One region of the Vibrio sp. RC2502 genome, then DNA from elsewhere that is predicted to be linked to it. Evidence: predicted binding sites of a transcription regulator. Region 1 holds the regulator's gene; each other region holds the start of a gene.
What was found. The regulator PurR, encoded in region 1, represses purine synthesis genes. The targets are predictions, from matches to a motif close to TNANGNAAACGTTTNCNTNA.
Positions count from the first base shown of each region.

Region 2: the regulator PurR is predicted to act here: its motif matches at 3,990-4,009, upstream of metK (methionine adenosyltransferase).
Region 3: the regulator PurR is predicted to act here: its motif matches at 3,752-3,771, upstream of guaB (IMP dehydrogenase).

Region 1 is NZ_CM141453.1:2,217,830-2,224,389, reverse strand. It holds gene ACYJZR_RS10395 (TVP38/TMEM64 family protein) at 1-43, opposite strand, end outside; gene ACYJZR_RS10390 (TfoX/Sxy family DNA transformation protein) at 255-845, opposite strand; cyclic di-GMP riboswitch class I at 962-1,051, opposite strand; gene purR (HTH-type transcriptional repressor PurR) at 1,318-2,322, opposite strand; gene torD (molecular chaperone TorD) at 2,760-3,407, opposite strand; gene torR (two-component system response regulator TorR) at 3,673-4,386, shown strand; gene elyC (envelope biogenesis factor ElyC) at 4,456-5,241, opposite strand; gene cmoM (tRNA uridine 5-oxyacetic acid(34) methyltransferase CmoM) at 5,356-6,147, shown strand; gene mukF (chromosome partition protein MukF) at 6,150-6,560, shown strand, end outside.
Region 2 is NZ_CM141453.1:2,770,113-2,776,672, forward strand. It holds gene ACYJZR_RS12845 (ligand-gated channel protein) at 1-736, opposite strand, end outside; gene ACYJZR_RS12850 (LysR family transcriptional regulator) at 873-1,766, shown strand; gene tkt (transketolase) at 1,844-3,838, opposite strand; gene metK (methionine adenosyltransferase) at 4,155-5,309, shown strand; gene ACYJZR_RS12865 (DUF2189 domain-containing protein) at 5,654-6,451, shown strand; gene ACYJZR_RS12870 (SprT family zinc-dependent metalloprotease) at 6,518-6,560, shown strand, end outside.
Region 3 is NZ_CM141453.1:624,358-630,917, forward strand. It holds gene der (ribosome biogenesis GTPase Der) at 1-679, shown strand, start outside; gene ACYJZR_RS02905 (alanyl-tRNA editing protein) at 913-1,794, shown strand; gene ACYJZR_RS02910 (zinc ribbon domain-containing protein) at 2,087-2,311, shown strand; gene xseA (exodeoxyribonuclease VII large subunit) at 2,333-3,664, opposite strand; gene guaB (IMP dehydrogenase) at 3,897-5,363, shown strand; gene guaA (glutamine-hydrolyzing GMP synthase) at 5,462-6,560, shown strand, end outside.

The DNA.
Region 1 (6,560 bases):
TGGTGGCAACAAGTATCAGTCCAAAGATAAGTTTTTTATTCATGTGTGCTCCGTTTCTATATCTAGGCTACCGCTTAAAGTATTCATACTGAATATTGTTTTAACAATCTCGTTATCGAAACTAAGTCGTGGCGCTGAAGATACGGGTGTTTTGGGATTTACAAAGGAGTAGACACGAGGGGAGCTAAAAAAATTTCATAAAAAAACCGCAGTTCGCACTGCGGTTTTAGTCGATAGATTAGAGCAGACTTCTGTTACGAAAGGCCATTCATTAATTCTTCACGACGAGACTGGGGGACTACACTCCAGTGTGTGCCGTTAATAGCACCTTCTAAGGCCCAAAGTAGCTCAAGGCTAACTGTGGTGGAGTGCGTGTCTCTGATCGCTTTATAAGCACTTAGTGCGCCTTCTTCTTCAAGTTGAGCAACAGAATCAATACCCGCTTTCTTAAGCATTCTTTCTGTAGCCAATCTCAGGTTCGGCAGATCTTTCAAGCGATTAGGCTTAGTGCTCGCTTGTTGTTCTTTCTCAAGTTTGGCGTTTTCTAAGGATTTTTTCGCTACTTCAATTAAGCGATCGCTAGATTCCCATAGTTCGCTGGAAATAGCGTAGTACTTAGTAACGACTGGGAAGCCACGTTTTTTATAAACGTAAGGCTTTAGACCCTGTGTCTCGAAGTCAGATGAAGTTTGTTGGTCTGCTCGTATATGAAGCTGGTTGTTTACCACTAGTGCAAACATCGTTTCATCAGCGAAAAGTCCGAAGCCACCAAACATTGAGCGCGACTTGATAGTACCAAGTGCCTCAAATAGCTTCATAGAGTCTTTGAGTATCGGTTTATCCATGTTTTGTTATCTCGGTGTAATTAATATTACGCCACCAAAAGTCAGGTCCGAGAGAGTAGCAAACGTGCGCAAAGGCAATGTCATTAAAGGGTAAAGACATTGGTTGCACACTTGCCATCGGTAACCCCGCTACCTTCCATATACTACTATGGTTCAGGCCGGAGGCTTTGCGTCCCACCCTTTCGGATGGTTTGCCCTGTGCGTGACCAGATGAGGATACTTCGTATATTGAATTAACATCACACTTTAGATTTTAAAACGTGATCTTGATTCAATAAATAATGCCATTTTGTGCATGGGTACTCATAATTGAGAATTGTATTTAATGTTTGAAAAGAAGCGGGAATTAATAATTCACATGTAAAGAAAACAGTAACTTATGGAAGTTATTGTTTTTAAGAATGAGGCAAAGTGTGCGGGAAGTGTTATTTTTTTAATAAAAAAAAGCGCCCCTAAGGGCGCTTGTGTTCATTTAATTAAGTTTCTTAACGGTATTGCGGATAACAATCTCTGGTTGCATCTCGAACACACGTTTTTCGTGTTCTTTATCTTTAATGCGTTCAAGTAGGATCTCAAACGCATTTTTACCCACACGACGTTTAGGTTGGTGAATCGTTGTTAGCGGTGGTGAGAAGTACTCTGCAAGTTCAATGTTGTCGTAACCGATAACAGAAACGTCATCTGGAACCTTGATGCCGTTTTGTTGCAGACGGCTCATTAAGCCAAGTGCCATGGTGTCGTTAAAACAGAATACTGCAGTAGGGCGTTTTTCCATCGCGGTGATCTTGTCTGCAACCAGTACCGCAGTATCACATTCAAAGTTACCTTCAAGAATCCAATCTTCATTGATTGGCAGTTTTGCTTCAGCCATGGCACGACGAAAACCAGCGATACGCTCTTGGCAAGCAAGTTTCTCAAAGTGACCACTAAGGCAGGCGATGTCAGTGTGGCCGTTATCGATAAGATATTTAGTTGCTAGGTAGCCACCTTCTTCAGAGTTATCGATGATCTTGTCCGCACGAGAACTCTCTGGGCCCCAATCCATCACAACTTTCGGGATATCTGAGTGACGATCTAACATCTCTTTTAGTTCTTCGGTTAGATCTGAACACATCACCAAAATGCCATCTACACGTTTCTCAGCAAGCATGCGGATGTAGTCGCGCTGTTTCTCGTAGATGCCGCCAGTATTACACAAGATCAACGTGTAACCTTGACGGTAGCAGTAGCTTTCTACACCGTCGATCACTTCAGAGAAGAACAGGTTAGTTGATTGTGTTACCAACATACCAATAGTACGAGTTGAGTTGCATTTTAAACTACGAGCAACTGCGCTTGGTGCGTAGTTAAGCTCATCAACCGCTTTCATTACTTTTTCTTGGGTTGCTTCTGCAACAAAACGTGTCTTATTAATAACGTGCGAAACTGTCGTGGTAGAAACGCCGGCTAAGCGAGCAACGTCTTTTATAGTGGCCATAAATGATGTCCTGTATCGAGCTACTTAATACCGTAGTGAATACAACCATACGCTTAGTTTTTTGCGCAAACTAAACACCACAACAACAGTAGTGTCTATTCTAGTAGGCAGCGGTTGTACCGAAATCGGTATAAAAAGATTTGTAGCAACTTGGTTGAAGGTACTCGGCTTCCTACTAAATATGAGGAAGTGGTTATCAACCTATTAATAAAAAACAAAAACCGCTATATTTCAGCGGTTTACATATAAATCATATTTAATCGTTTGCGTTCACATTTTAGCCCTATGTGGGCTGGCTGGCAATATTTTCAGCAAGAGTTTTGTGTATTTGAAGTCACATTTTGACTGCTAAATGAACGAACGTCTTTGAGCCAGATTAAAAGCAAGCGAATAAAATAGGGAGCCCGACAGGCAGGCTCCCTAAAAATAGGCGGTGATTATTCACCAAGAAGGTAAGCGCTGTCCAGTTTACAAAATGCAATTAATAGTTGCGCAACGCTTAAGTAGAAGCCAAAATCATCAAATTGCTTACATTTTTCAGCAAATTTTGGCAACCAAGACATGAGTTGATTTTGGATGAAATCGTTTTGTTTAACGAAAGCCTCTTCCATATGTTTTTCTTGCTCTAACTCATTTGAGCGAATGATCATGTTGCCCAAAAAGTCCAATTCGACAGCGAGATGGTCTGCTGGTTCTTTGAGGTTTTCGTCTACCTGAACCCCAAAATCTGCCATCAGTTTTTCCATCTCTTCTGCAGGTTTGTCATTAAGCAAACCTGATTCACCAATGTACATAGAAGCGTACGGTAGTGCCCCATACTTATCTGTTTTTAAGAACAGCTCGCAAAAATCTGCTGCAAGTTCTAGTTGAGCATCATTGCGGTCTTGGAGTCTGTTTAGGGCATCAACTAGGCTATCAACGGCTGGCTTGAGTGATTCGTTCTCACCTAAGCCCGCTAAAAAACTGCGAATTTCAACACTGTGGTAGGTTTCTAGTTCTTTTTCGCTGAGTTCTTTAGCGAATAAGCTCGAAAACCACCAGTAAATTTCAGCACGCTTTTCATTAAAAGCTTTCACTTCTTGCATTTTTGGCTCCTGAAGGATGCTTCGAGTATTGCATCATAAAGTCAATTAGGGATATCCCCTAAGTGTAATCAAATAAGATGAATAGCAGTAACTATAATTATTGTTGATTATGTTGAATTGTGTGCACTTGTTAACGGTGATGGGCAAGCTTGTTTTGAATCAATAAAAACGCTAAATCTTGCTTTTTAATGTATCTATGACTAGAAATGTTACTAGTTATGAATAGAATACGTCTTGGATAATAAGAAGACAGAAAGTGGTGTAAATGAGCTATCACGTATTAGTCGTAGAAGATGATGTTGTAACTCGTAGTAAGCTTGCGGGATATTTCCAAAATGAAGGTTACAAAGTTAGCGAAGCAGAAAGTGGCGCGGAGATGCGCGAAGTTCTGCAAGGCGGTGATGTAGACCTTATTATGTTGGATATTAACTTGCCGGGCGAAGACGGCCTAATGCTTACGCGTGAGCTACGCAGTCAATCAGACATCGGCATCATATTGGTAACAGGACGCACGGATAGCATCGACAAAATCGTAGGCCTAGAGATGGGCGCAGACGATTATGTGACAAAGCCTTTTGAACTAAGGGAATTACTAGTTCGAGTTAAAAATCTACTGTGGCGCATTTCTGCGGCGCGAAGTGGAGCAAGTAAAGCGGCAAGCGAAACAAACGATGAACACATTGTTCGCTTTGGTGAGTGGACATTCGATATTCAGCGTCGAGCACTTAGCCGTAATGGTGAACCAGTAAAACTAACCAAAGCAGAATATGAGCTTTTGGTGGCGTTATCGTCTTACCCGAATCAAGTGCTGAGTCGTGAACGTATTTTGAATATGATCAGTCATCGAGTTGATGCTCCAAATGATCGTACGATTGATGTTCTTATCCGACGCATGCGCGCTAAGATGGAGTTTGATCCTAAGAACCCACAAATTTTTGTGACCGTTCACGGTGAAGGCTACATGTTCGCAGGTGATTAATCACCATCAGACAAGCAGTAAAGAAAAAGGAGAGCCAATGCTCTCCTTTTTTGTGTTTATAAATCGGGTTTATTCCGCTTCCACCATCGGCGTTTGCCCTACGGTGTCACGCAGTCTTTGCCAAACGCTACCAAGGTATTCATGCCAAAACAGTTCAGTTTGCTCAAGGTAACGAGCTTTAGGTGAATACTTGTCCCACGGTTGGCTAACTTCGTCTATCGCTAAGAAATTCGTTGGAGCAGGGATGGGTTTAATTCCAGCTGCGTTAAACTCGTACAGCGCACGGCTCATGTGGCTCGCTGACGTGACCAGCACAATCTCTTTTTGTTGAACAAAAGCGGCGGCTTGTCTTGCTTCTTCCCACGTGTCTTTTGCGTCTTCTAACAAAATAATGTCGGATTTTGCAACACCTAATGCCAAAGCAACGTTTGCCATCATACGAGCATGGCTGATCTCAGAGCCACCATCATAACCAGATAAAATTAGCTTTGCGCCTGGGTACATACGCAAAATACGAATGCCTTCCGTTAATCGCATCAACGCCGCGCGGCTTAATTGCGATGTTGGTGGAATTTCGTCATCGACCACGTGGCCATTACCCAGCACCATAACGTAGTCAATGGTACCTGACACAGGTAAAAAGGCCTTATGCTCGCGCTCAAGTGGCATGAGAAGCTTGGTTGAAACAGGTTGGAAGGCAACTAGAAAAAGGCCAACAAAAGAGAACAGAACAACGAAGCAGCCAGTTTTACGTTTTGTGGTAAAACTAATGAGAGCAAGACCTAACAAGCCTATCAGTAGCAATGCCGGAAGCGGCATAAGCAAGGCTGACATTACTTTTTTCAGCTCAAACATACATAAATAGTCCGAAAAAACATCAATTGATAATAAAAATGAGGGTGACCCTCTTTATTCCTGCTTTCCTTGTGCCAGAATAGCGGCACAATCCGATATGATAACTCAGCAGAAGTGACAGAAGACCGCAATTTCGACGATATCGCCCACAAATTTGCAAAAAATATTTACGGCTCCGATAAAGGGGAGATCCGCCAAATCATTGTGTGGGAAGATTTTCTACAGATTCTAAGTGAATTGGATGCGAGCCAGCAACCCCTAGAAGTACTTGATGCAGGTGGTGGTTTAGCACAAATGTCGCAAAAGCTTGCTAAGCTCGGACATCGTGTTGCGTTATGTGATCTATCTTCGGAAATGCTGCAACTAGCCAAACAGGATATTGAAAAAAACGGTTTGCTTGAGCAGTATCGCCTGATTCATTCGCCTGTTCAGTCCATTGCGGAGCACATGGAAGAACAGGTGGATTTCGTTATGTTCCACGCTGTCATGGAGTGGCTCGTTGATCCTAAAACGGCGCTAGAGACAGTATTGGAACAAGTAAAGCCGGGGGGCATCGTATCAGTGATGTTCTATAACCACCATGGTTTAGTCTACAAAAACGTGGTTTGTGGCAACATTCCTCATATTTTAGACGGCATGCCCCACCGAAAAAGATTTAAACTACAGCCGCAAAAAGGCTTGAAACCGGAAGATGTCTATCACTGGATAGAAGAGGCTGGTTTTAGCATTTGTGGCAAATCTGGTATTCGTTCCTTTAGTGATTACATAGGTAATATGCAATACATGGGCGATTACGAGTTTGAAGATGTGTTGGCGCTAGAAAAACAACTATGTCGACAAGAGCCATACCTCTCATTAGGCCGCTATATTCACGTGTGGGCCAAAAAGAACGATAAACAGGAATAACAATGAGTGAGATGACTCTCAATGCTGCAGAGCAACCAATCGATGAGTTGGTTGGCTGGGTTAAGCAGCACGATTTCTCGTTGAACCTGACCACAGAGCGATTGGCATTTTTGATTGCCATCGCCGTACTGAGCAATGAAAGGTTCGACGAAGAACTGGGTGAAGGTGAACTGCACGATGCGTTTGCCATCGTCACTCGACTATTTGATGAGACTGGCGAAGCCTCCGCTTTTCGTGCGAACAACGCCATCAACGAGATGGTCAAGCAGCGTCTTATTAGCCGTTTTGTCAGTGAAATTACTGACGGAGCGAGCATTTACCGCTTGTCGCCTTTAGCGATAGGAATTACCGATTACTACGTGCGTCATCGCGAGTTCTCAAGACTGCGTCTGTCTATCCAGCTATCGATGGTA
Region 2 (6,560 bases), 550 kb from region 1:
ACTGCACAGAGTGACGATCATTGATTTGATAGATCAGTTTTGAAGAGATGCTCTGCATATCTTTGTCTTCATAACCATAATCAATGTCATCTTCTTCCCTTGCGGTGTATTGACCATAAACCTGTAGCAACAAGTTTTCTGCAAGAGGGCCATTTACAAAGAAGTTCGCACTCTGTTCACCACCAGAACGGCTGTTTTCTTGGATAACCGTCCCCAGCTGCACATTACCTGTCCACTCAAGCGCATCTTTACGGGTGATCACGTTAATCACCCCCCCAATCGCATCGGAACCATACAGCGTCGACATCGGGCCACGGATCACTTCGATTCGCTCAATGGCTTGAAGTGGTGGCAACCAACCTTGTTCAATACCAGGGCCATCGCTATTTGGGCGAGTTTCGCGAGTACTTTGGCGCTTACCATCCACAAGAATTAACGTGTACTTAGAGCCCATACCACGAATGCTGATATCGGTTGTATCACCACCACCAGTCACAACAACACCCGGCACACTTTTCAGTGCATCAGTCACGTCGCGGTAGTAGCGCGAGTCCAATTCTTCTCGCGAGATAACACTAATACTTGCAGGCGCATCCGCTTGGGATTGCTCATAACTTGACGCTGTCACCACGACGGTTTCCATTTTAGAAACTGAGTCGTTAGCAAATACATGAGGGACACTGACGAAGGCTAAAACACCAGTTGCAGTTAGCACTGGCAGTCTAAGAGTGGACATCTACATCTCCATAATTGATAATGATTATTATTTTCGAAGTGGAATTATTCATAAATAGAATGAGATGCATAGTGAGAGTTATGGAACGGTTCTTCCCATATATGGAATCCGTACATAACGCAGTAAGGAGTAAGATATGCACGACTTAGCATCAATTCGTGCTTTTGATGCGCTTAACCAACACAAAAGTTTGACCGCAGCCGCCAAAGCACTGAATCAGCCGAAATCCACCGTGAGCCGCCGCTTAGCACAATTAGAAGCCGACTTTGGCCAAGCGCTAACGACTCGACAAGGCAACCGCTTGATTCTGACACGCGCGGGGGAGATTTTTGCCGACTACAGCCGCCAGATCCTAGAGCTCAGCGAGGAAAGTTATGAGGCGCTTCAAGGCTTAAATAATCAAGTATCAGGCTCTCTACATATCGTTTGCCACGCAGCGTTAGTTCGCAGTTGGTTAGGCGATGTGCTCAATGAATTTCTGGCGGAGAACCCTGACGTCAGAGTCCAGCTCACCAGTGATTTTTCCGATACACACCACGATCCAGATTTGTTTATCTGGCTAGGTGAATACAAAGGGCTGGATTGGCGCAAAGAAACGCTTGGCGTATTTCGTTACACCCCATTCGCGTCGCCAAACTACATCGAAAAACATGGCCCCATCCACCACCCGAGAGAACTAAACAAACATCCGTGGATAGATTTTGGGTCGATACAAGAGAATGGTTTGCTACTCTCGCACCCAGAACAAGGGGAGTTTTTTCTAGAACCATTTGTCAGCCGACTCTATAGCGACAACATTGCTATGCAGATCGATAGTATCGCCAACGGACACGGCATTGGTCTCTTGCCAACTTGGACTGCACAAGGGTATGAGAAACATCACCCCGGCCGTATCACCCCATGCCTTGAAGACTGGCTTTCAGAGCCAATAACGATCAACTGTTATACACCAGCAGGGCGCCATCCTCTTCGCTTATCCGTACTGCTTGAAGATATTCACCAAAGTATTCCGCTAGATTGGAAATATTGAGACAAATAAAAAGGCCATCAACATGATGGCCTTTTCTCACAACCGCTCAACAGAGTCGGTTTAAACAACTGTCTCGATTACGCTAGTAGTTCTTTTGCTGTGTTCACTACGTTTTCTACAGTGAAACCAAACATTTCGAACAACTGGTCAGCAGGTGCAGATTCACCGAATGTTGTCATACCGATGATGCGACCGTCGAAACCAACGTACTTGTACCAGAAGTCTGCGATGCCCGCTTCAATAGCGATACGTGCTGTTACGTCTGATGGTAGAACTGCTTCACGGTAAGCTGCGTCTTGTTTGTCGAATGCATCTGTTGATGGCATTGAAACAACGCGTACTTTCTTACCTTCTGCTGTTAGTTGTTCAGCGGCTTTCACTGCTAACTCAACTTCAGAACCTGTTGCGATTAGGATTAGCTCAGGTTTGCCATCGCTGTCTTTCAGGATGTAACCACCTTTCGCGATGTCTGCAACTTGCTCAGCGCTACGTGGTTGTTGCGCTAGGTTTTGACGAGAGAAGATAAGTGCTGTTGGTGCATCTTTACGTTCAATCGCTAGTTTCCATGCTACAGCAGACTCAACTTGGTCACATGGACGCCATGTGTTCATGTTTGGAGTCAAACGTAGAGACGCCATTTGCTCAACTGGTTGGTGAGTTGGGCCATCTTCGCCAAGACCGATAGAATCGTGTGTGTACACTTGGATGTTCTGAATTTTCATCAAAGCAGCCATACGCATTGCGTTACGAGCGTATTCCATGAACATTAGGAATGTTGCGCCGTAAGGAACGAAACCACCGTGTAGTGCGATACCGTTCATAATAGCAGTCATACCAAATTCACGTACACCGTAGTGGATGTAGTTACCAGAGAAGTCGTTCGCTTCTAGAGACTTAGAACCCGACCACATGGTTAGGTTAGAAGGTGCTAGGTCAGCAGAGCCGCCCATAAATTCTGGTAGCATTTGACCGAAAGCTTCTAGAGCATTTTGAGATGCTTTACGTGACGCAATGTTTGCTGGGTTTGCTTGAAGATCAGCAATGATTTGGTTTGCTTTCTCTTCCCACTCAGCAGGAAGTTCGCCATTTAGACGACGCTTAAGCTCTGCTGCTTCTGTTGGGTAAGCCGCTGCGTATGCTTCGAACTTCGCGTTCCACGCTGCTTCTTTTTCAGCGCCAGCTGCTTTTGCATCCCACTCTGCGTATACATCAGCAGGGATTTCAAATGCAGGGTGTTCCCAACCTAGGAATTCACGTGCTGCTGCGATTTCTTCAGCGCCTAGTGGTGCACCGTGACAGTCGTGAGAACCCGATTTGTTTGGAGAACCAAAACCGATGATAGTCTTCGTACAAATTAGCGTAGGACGAGGGTCTGCTTTTGCAGCTTCAATCGCTGCGTTGATTGCTTCAGAATCGTGGCCATCCACTGCTGGGATTACGTGCCAACCGTAAGCTTCGAAACGCTTAGGTGTATCGTCAGAGAACCAACCTTCAACGTGACCATCGATAGAGATGCCGTTGTCATCCCAAAATGCGATCAGTTTACCTAGGCCTAGCGTACCAGCAAGAGAACATGCCTCATGCGAGATACCTTCCATCAGACAGCCATCACCCATGAACACGTAAGTGAAATGGTCAATGATGTCGTGGCCTTCTTTGTTGAATTGTGCTGCTAGCGCTTTTTCTGCTAGAGCCATACCAACAGCGTTCGTGATACCTTGACCTAGAGGACCTGTTGTCGTTTCGATGCCTGGTGCGTAGCCGTACTCTGGGTGACCTGGAGTCTTAGAGTGAAGCTGACGGAAGTTTTTCAGATCATCGATAGATAGCTCGTAACCGCTCAAGTGCAGTAGAGAGTAGATCAGCATAGAACCGTGGCCGTTTGAAAGTACAAAACGGTCGCGATCTGCCCACTCTGGGTTAGCTGGGTTGTGGTTTAGGTGAGAGCGCCAAAGAACTTCAGCGATATCAGCCATACCCATAGGTGCGCCTGGGTGGCCAGAGTTAGCTTGTTGAACACCATCCATGCTTAGAGCACGAATTGCATTGGCAAGATGTTTACGAGACGACATGTCTGCTCCTGAGTACATTAAGCGAAACGAAAAAAGAGGTCACAATTCTCTCAAAGCCAAGTTGGGTGTGCAAACGTTTTCCAACCCAAAACCTCACAAATATTGCACCTTTCAGTTCAAATACATCGAAGTTCTAAAAATTATCAATAATTCAAGCAAACGTTTGGTTATAACAAAAACCAAAAAAGAGCTTGTAATTCGAGCAATCAAAATTAGAATAGACGTCTAGATGTAGATACACCTACAAATATTAGTATTAATTTGCGCTGAGGAGTTTATCATTCCTCAGTTTTAAACCAGATATAGTGGAGCTAACATGGCTAAGCACCTGTTTACTTCTGAGTCAGTATCAGAAGGTCATCCAGATAAAATTGCAGACCAGATTTCTGATGCGGTTCTTGACGCGATTCTAGAGCAAGATCCAAAGGCTCGTGTTGCATGTGAGACTTACGTTAAAACCGGTATGGTAATGGTGGGTGGTGAAATCACGACTTCAGCATGGGTTGACATCGAAGAGTTAACTCGTGAAACCGTTCGTGAAATCGGCTACGTACACTCAGATATGGGCTTTGACGCGAACTCTTGTGCTGTTCTAAACACAATCGGTAAACAGTCTCCAGATATTAACCAAGGTGTTGATAAAGCTGACCCTAAAGAGCAAGGTGCAGGCGACCAAGGCATCATGTTTGGTTACGCATGTAACGAAACTGAAGTACTCATGCCAGCGCCAATCACTTACTCTCACCGTCTTGTTGAAAAGCAAGCAGAAGTTCGTAAAAACGGCACACTACCTTGGTTGCGTCCAGACGCAAAATCTCAGGTAACGTTCCAGTACGACCAAGGTAAGATTGTCGGTATCGATGCTGTTGTTCTTTCAACTCAGCACTGTGATTCAATCTCTACGCCTGACCTACGTGAAGCAGTAATGGAAGAGATCATCAAACCTGTTCTTCCTGCAGAGTGGATCAGCAAAGACACTAACTTCTTCATCAACCCAACCGGTCGTTTCGTTATCGGTGGCCCAATGGGTGACTGTGGTCTAACTGGTCGTAAAATCATCGTAGATACTTACGGCGGTGCAGCTCGTCACGGTGGCGGTGCATTCTCTGGTAAAGATCCATCGAAAGTAGACCGCTCTGCAGCTTACGCAGCACGTTACGTAGCGAAAAACATCGTAGCGGCTGGTATGGCTGACCGTTGTGAAATCCAACTTTCTTACGCAATCGGTGTTGCTGATCCAACGTCTATCATGGTTGAAACGTTTGGTACCGAGAAAGTATCTCACGACATCATCATTGAAGCGGTTCGTCAATTCTTCGACCTACGTCCATACGGTCTACAAGAAATGCTTAACCTACTTCAACCAATCTACAAGAAGACAGCAGCATACGGTCACTTCGGTCGCGAAGAGTTCCCATGGGAAGCGACTGATAAAGCTGAGCTTCTACGCGATTTCGCTGGCATCAAGTAATCGAGCCACGCAAGAATCAACAAAGCCCTCGCCTTATGGCGGGGGCTTTTTGTATCGAACATTCCTCCCTCCCCTTGCCGAACAAAAATTCAGCAATTATTTGTAAATTCCCCTATCACCGCCAATAGTTAACATAATGTTAAATGCACTTTTCGATGCATATAACACCGAGTAATAAGATGTAGGTTCACGTGGTGAAGTCCGTGATTAAAACACGTAAACCAAACATCCTTTTGTATGGCTCGATACCAAGTCACTGTACTCCTTAAGATAACCATTGAGATGATCGAGTACTGACGACCTTGGTAAGCGTTGACACCGTGGGAATTAATCAAGGAGGAGTTATGCCTCGTACCGTGAATCCATCTGACTTCCAAAGCAAACGAAAGGAAGTGCCAGATAATGAATACGCCAGAACCATTCCGTGTAACACCGTCAATCTGAGTGCCCCCTTTCATTGGTTAGCTCTGGGGTTACATGATTTCGTACGTATGCCTCTCATCAGTGCTTTTTACGGCATCTGTTTTATGGCAGCAGCGATTGGTATTGTGCTTCTGGTGCAATGGCAAGGCACACACTTAGTGGTGATGCCAAGCCTCATCGTCTATATGCTCATAGGTCCGTTTTTAGCACTGGGTCTTTATGATGCGAGTTGGGAGAGAGAACGTGGGCACAAAGCGCGCCTGCTCCATTCCATGAAAGCGATTGGTCGTAACTCAAGCTCACAATGGGCGTTCGCAGTATTGCTCGCCGTCTGTATGATTTTCTGGATGCGTATCGCTGCGCTGCTCCACGCGTTGTACCCATCCGTACAAGGCGCACCACTGACTGAGTTTTTGCCTTTTCTGGTCATAGGTTCATTGGTTGGATTCGTGTTGGCTTGTATCGTATTTAGTATCTCTGCATTTTCGATTCCATTAATGATGGAGCGCCGTGTCGACATGATGACAGCGGTGTTTACTAGCTTTAACGCAGTGAAATCCAATATTCCGGCCATGATTGTTTGGGCAGCGATTATTTGTGGCGGTATCTTAATTGGCTTTGCTACCTACGGAATCGGTATGTTGTTTACCATGCCAATTTTGGGCTACGGTACATGGCACGCCTATCATGCAACCATCAAGAAAAAACACACGCCTTAACGGACAAATGCTATGATTCAGCCCTCGCCAACGCGGGGGCTTTTTATTGAATACACCGGAGTATGGATGGACATTGAACTGAGTTATAAAGCCAAGCAAGTCATGGTTG
Region 3 (6,560 bases), 1.6 Mb from region 1:
TAACGAAACGGTTGAGAAATTCTCCGTTGTTAAAACGTTGAAAGCTGTCGAAGACGCAAACGTAGTGCTATTGGTTATCGACGCACGTGAAAACATCTCTGACCAAGACTTGAGCCTGCTAGGTTTTGCATTGAACGCCGGTCGTTCAATCGTACTAGCGGTAAACAAGTGGGATGGTCTAGATAACGAAGTAAAAGAGAACGTGAAGAAAGAGCTAGACCGCCGCCTAGGTTTCGTAGACTTTGCTCGTATTCACTTTATTTCTGCACTGCACGGTACTGGTGTTGGTCACTTGTTTGAGTCTATCCAAGAAGCGTACAAGTCGGCAACGACACGTGTTGGTACCTCTGTTTTGACTCGTATCATGAAGATGGCGACTGATGATCACCAACCGCCAATGGTTCGTGGCCGTCGTATCAAGCTAAAATACGCGCACGCAGGTGGTTACAACCCACCAATCGTCGTGATTCACGGTAACATGGTTCGTGAACTTCCGGATTCATACAAGCGTTACTTGATGAACTACTTCCGCAAGTCACTGGAAATTATGGGTACGCCAATTCGTATCAACTTCCAGAATAGCGAAAACCCGTTTGAGAATCGTGCGAACAAGCTAACTTTGTCTCAAGAGCGTAAGCGTAAACGTATGATGTCTGTGGTTAAAAACCGCAAAAAATAATTTAAGCATTTGAAGATACCCAAGTTTTTACTTGGGTATTTTTTTATCTGTTTTTTGCAACCTCTAAAAGTGATGTGAGATGTGTCCTTTTCTAAACCTTACTTTCATCATTATCACAATGTTCTTCTGCGCGGTTTTTCTCTAGTGATATTAGTGATGACGTGCAGATTCCTGTATCTTCAAATGCTCAGCACACAACCTTAACTTCTTACATTCACAAAGATAAGCAAAGCATGACGATTACCGCGACACAAACCCGTTTCTGCCATCAAACTTGGCAGTTGGACGCTCAGATTCAACTCGTTCAAAACCACAATGAAGTGACCTACGTAGTCACCGACGTGACTCCGTTTCATCCCGTTAGCCATATCTGGCCTGATCATCCCGCGGATAAAGGCATCTTAGTATTTAATGATCAACAATTTGAAGTGATTGATTGTCAAGTTGGTGCCATTGAAGTGGCAACCGGAGAGTTATTTGTTGGAGCGGCAATCCCTGTAAAGCGCGATACAGAAGGCTGGTTATTTGTTGTCGTACATGTATTAGCGCTTGTTGACACTCTATCTCAAGGTACACGAGTGACGCTGAAAGTGGATAAAGAGTACCAACAAGCATTGAGTCGTGGACACAGTGCAGGTCATCTCGCCTACTTAGCCCTAAATAAAGTCCTCGCTGCCAGTTACTGGCGTAAAGATGCAGATCGTAAAGACCCACATGGCAACTATGATTTTAATAGTTATGCCCAAGAAGCCAGCTTTGTAACACCAGACAAGTGCCTAGATACTTACCGTTTAGGTAAAACACTCCGTAAAAGAGGCCTAAACAGCGCAGAAATGCTGTCAGACTTAGAGAAAATAGAGGGTCAGGTGAATGCACAATTGAAGCTTTGGCTGGAAAGAGACGCGGCGATCATTATGGACTGCCATGGTGACAACTTGACCGATTCTCGTTATTGGAAATGTGACTTGGGAGAGGGAGAATTGGCCGTGATCCCTTGTGGAGGAACGCACGCAGAGCATTTGAGTGACTTTGGCTCGATACACGTCAAGTTGGTCGAAATGGATTCACAAACGATTGAAATGCACACCGATGTAATAGCTTGCTTTTCCAATTAGATCTTTTTATTAAATTCTGTTTTTTCTTTTTTTGAATTTTATTTTGGTGTTTTATGCTTCTTTAAATTGGAATGCAGAACATGTAACTTATGCTTTCGGTGTGTGGTTATATAAATATTCTTTTAGGGGGTGATCGCTGATCAAATGGTAAATATCCGATGATCAGAATAAGATCTTTCTTAAAGTAAGCTTCTCGTGAAGTAAACCCATTACCTTGCATATGGTGTATACATCAAGGTTAGCGGTTAGAAAATGTGAATACTGGAGCGAGTGAAACAGTAAGGTGAGAGATATGCAACAGAACAAATGTCCAGATTGCGAAGTAGAACTAGAATGGACTGGTCAATATCATTGTGGCCAATGTGAATCCGATTTCAAAAAAGTAGGTTTTTGCCCGGACTGTGGTGCTGAGTTAGAAAAGCTTCAGGCTTGTGGGGCTGCGAATTATTTCTGCAATACCTGTAATGAACTCAAATCTAAATCTCGTGTGCGATTTGAGTTTCAAAAAATCAGCTGACTAAGCTCACTTTAAAGTTGGCTAACTAACGGTAGAGTGAATCTCACCATTAGCCAAACGGGTGACTAAAAGGTCGCCCGTTTTTACATCATCTGCGCTTGTAACGACCTTACCTTGATCCGTTTGCGTGATGGAGTAACCACGCTTGAGTGTCGCTAGGGGACTGACGGTATCTAACTTTTCTGCCGCAATCGCTAACTGATGACGCATCGTCAGTAGTTTTCGATCCATTGCGTCCATTAGCTTGTGCTCAACACGTTCAAGCCTCGACTTTTGTTGTGCTAAGTGTTTAATAGGAGAGTTTAATTGCAGACGATGGTGTTTACGCTCAACGGCTTGTTGGCGTGTATCGATGAAGCGTTGCATAGCTCTACGCAAACGCATATCCAGCTCATCGAGTTGCTGTGACTGACGCTGCAACTGATAACTTGGATGTTGGCGTTCTAAGCGATGCAGAAGTTGCGCAGATTGCTGTTTTTGCTGCGCTAAGTAGTAGCGCATCGCACTAGCTAGTTTATGCTGTTTCGCTACAAGCGATTGATCTTTATGGCTGTTGTCACGGCTAACCAGTTCAGCGGCAGCTGATGGAGTAGGAGCTCGCACATCGGCAACAAAATCGGCAATCGTCATGTCGACTTCATGGCCCACAGCACTAATGATCGGGATTTGACTTGCAGCAATAGTGCGAGCAAGGATCTCATTGTTAAAGCACCATAAGTCTTCTAGAGAGCCGCCGCCACGACCAACAATCAATACATCACATTCATTTCGGCTATTCGCACGACCGATTGCTTGGGCAATTTGAATGGCTGCGTCATCACCTTGGACCATGGTCGGATAAATCACCACGGGTAGGGAAGGATCACGGCGTTTTAAAACGTCCAATATGTCGTAAAGCGCAGCACCTGTTTTAGAAGTGATGATACCAACACGCTTTGGATGTTCTGGTAGTGGCAGTTTGTTGGTTTGAGCGAACAAACCTTCCGCTGCCAACTTCATCTTAAGCTCTTCAAACTCTTGTTGTAGGCGACCATCGCCTTCAGGCTGCATGCTTTCGATGATCAATTGGTAGTCACCACGTGGCTCATACAGAGACAGACGGGCTTTAACTAAAACTTGATTGCCATTTGCAGGTTTGAAAGTAACGCGACGATTGTTACCACGGAACATGGCACATTTTACTTGAGCACGAGAATCTTTAAGGGTGAGGTACCAGTGACCGGAAACAGGAGCAGAGAAGTTGGATATCTCTCCGACAAGCCAAACGATCCCCATTTCGTTTTCAAGGAGTAAACGAACTTCTGCGTTGAGACGAGAAACAGTGAAGATGTTTTGATTGGTCTTGGAGAGCACAGCTAATCTCTTAGACGTGAGTATGGAAATTAGCGGCAATATAATACATAGCAAGGGGGTAATTGCAAGAAAAAAATTAAAAAACTTGTAGTCAAGCGATTGCGTTGAACGTATAATCCCTCCGCAATATCTAATCCAAATGTAACTTGTTACCTAAAACCAGTTACCCTCATTATGCGAAACGATGAGATTGGATTGTTCTTTTTACTCCTCTAATTGTGAGATATTGCAAATGCTAAGAATTGCCAAAGAAGCGCTGACATTCGATGACGTACTACTTGTGCCAGCACACTCCACCGTTCTCCCAAACACAGCTGATCTTCGCACTCAGTTGACGAAAAACATCAGTCTGAACATCCCTATGATTTCTGCGTCGATGGACACCGTGACGGAAGCCCGTCTAGCTATCGCTCTTGCGCAGGAAGGTGGCATTGGCTTTATCCACAAGAACATGTCTATTGAGCAGCAAGCGGCAGAAGTTCGTAAAGTTAAGAAGTTCGAAGCTGGTGTGGTAACAGACCCTGTGACTGTGAATCCTGATGCAACCATCGCCGATGTAGTCGCTCTGACTGAAAAGCACGGTTTTGCAGGTTTCCCTGTAGTAACAGAGCACAACGAGCTAGTGGGTATCATCACTGGTCGTGACGTACGCTTTGTGACTGACCTATCTAAGAAAGTGTCTGCGGTAATGACGCCTAAAGAGCGTCTAGCTTCTGTAAAAGAAGGTGCAACTCGTGAAGAAGTTCAAGAGAAAATGCATGAAGCACGCGTTGAAAAAGTACTGGTAGTGAACGATGAGTTCAAACTAACCGGTATGATCACTGCTAAAGACTTCCATAAAGCAGAACGTAAACCAAATGCATGTAAAGATGAGCGCGGTCGTCTACGTGTTGGCGCTGCTGTTGGTGCTGGTGCGGGTAACGAAGAACGTGTTGCTGCACTTGTAGAAGCGGGCGTTGACGTACTACTTATCGACTCTTCTCACGGTCATTCAGAAGGCGTTCTACAACGTATTCGTGACACTCGTGCTGCGTACCCAGATCTAGACATCATCGGCGGTAACGTCGCAACAGGTGCTGGCGCGAAAGCACTGATCGAAGCTGGCGTGAGCGCAGTGAAAGTCGGTATTGGCCCTGGTTCTATCTGTACGACTCGCATCGTAACGGGTGTTGGTGTTCCTCAAATCACAGCAATCGCTGACGCGGCTGAAGTGGCTAACGAATACGGCATCCCAGTAATTGCTGACGGCGGTATCCGTTTCTCTGGTGATATCTGTAAAGCAATCGTAGCAGGCGCATCATGTGTGATGGTTGGTTCTATGTTCGCAGGTACAGAAGAGGCGCCGGGCGAAGTGATTCTTTACAACGGCCGTTCTTACAAAGCTTACCGTGGTATGGGTTCTCTAGGCGCGATGTCTCAAGGTTCTTCTGACCGTTACTTCCAGTCTGACAACGCAGCAGACAAGCTTGTACCAGAAGGCATTGAAGGTCGTATCGCATACAAAGGCCGCCTAAAAGAGATCGTACACCAACAAATGGGTGGTCTACGTTCAAGCATGGGTCTTACGGGTTCTGCAACTATCGAAGACATGCGTACTAAAGCTGAATTTGTACGTATTTCTGGTGCGGGTATGCAAGAATCTCACGTACACGACGTTCAGATCACTAAGGAAGCGCCAAACTACCGTCTAGGTAACTAATAGCCTAACGTAAACGTTTGCTTTTTCCTTGAAGCATTAAGAAGAGGCGAGTACACTCGCCTCGGTTTTAATCACTTAGCCTTAAAAGACTGCTCAAAATGACTAAAAATATCCATGACCAACGTATTCTGATCTTGGACTTCGGTTCTCAGTACACTCAATTAGTTGCACGTCGCGTACGCGAAATCGGCGTTTACTGTGAGCTATGGAGCTGGGACGTAGAAGAAGCGGATATTCGCGAATTCAACCCAGATGGCATTATCCTTTCTGGTGGCCCAGAAAGCGTTACAGAAGAAAACTCTCCTCGCGCTCCTCAATATGTATTTGACTCAGGTGTTCCTGTACTTGGTGTATGTTACGGCATGCAAACCATGGCAGAACAGCTAGGTGGTAAAGTCGCGGGCTCAAACGAGCGTGAATTTGGCTACGCACAAGTAAAAGTTTCTGGCGAATCTGCGATCTTCAAAGATCTTGAAGCGACTCAAGACGTTTGGATGAGCCACGGTGACAAAGTTGTAGAAATTCCAGCAGACTTCGTAAAAGTCGGTGAGACAGACACTTGTCCTTACGCGGCAATGGCGAACGAAGAGAAGAAATACTACGGCGTTCAGTTCCACCCAGAAGTAACACACACGAAAGGTGGCCTACAAATGCTAGAGAACTTCGTTCTTGGCGTGTGTGGCTGTGAGCGTCTATGGACCTCTGAATCTATCATCGAAGACGCTGTTGCTCGTATTAAAGAGCAAGTGCGTGACGATGAAGTTATTCTAGGTCTTTCTGGTGGTGTAGATTCATCCGTTGTTGCTATGCTGGTTCACCGTGCAATTGGCGACAAGCTTACATGTGTATTCGTGGATAACGGCCTGCTTCGTCTAAACGAAGGTCAGCAAGTAATGGATATGTTCGGCGATAAGTTCGGCCTAAACATCATCAAAGTTGACGCAGAAGAGCGTTTCCTTGAAGCGCTGAAAGGCAAGTCTGACCCAGAAGAAAAACGTAAGACTATCGGTCACGTGTTCGTAGACGTATTCGATGAAGAATCGAAGAAGCTGAAAAACGCAAAATGGCTAGCTCAGGGCACTATCTACCCAGACGTAATCGAGTCTGCAGCATCTAAAACTGGTAAAGCGCACGTGATCAAATCACACCACAACGTGGGCGGTCTACCTGACGATATGGAAATGGGTCTAGTTGAGC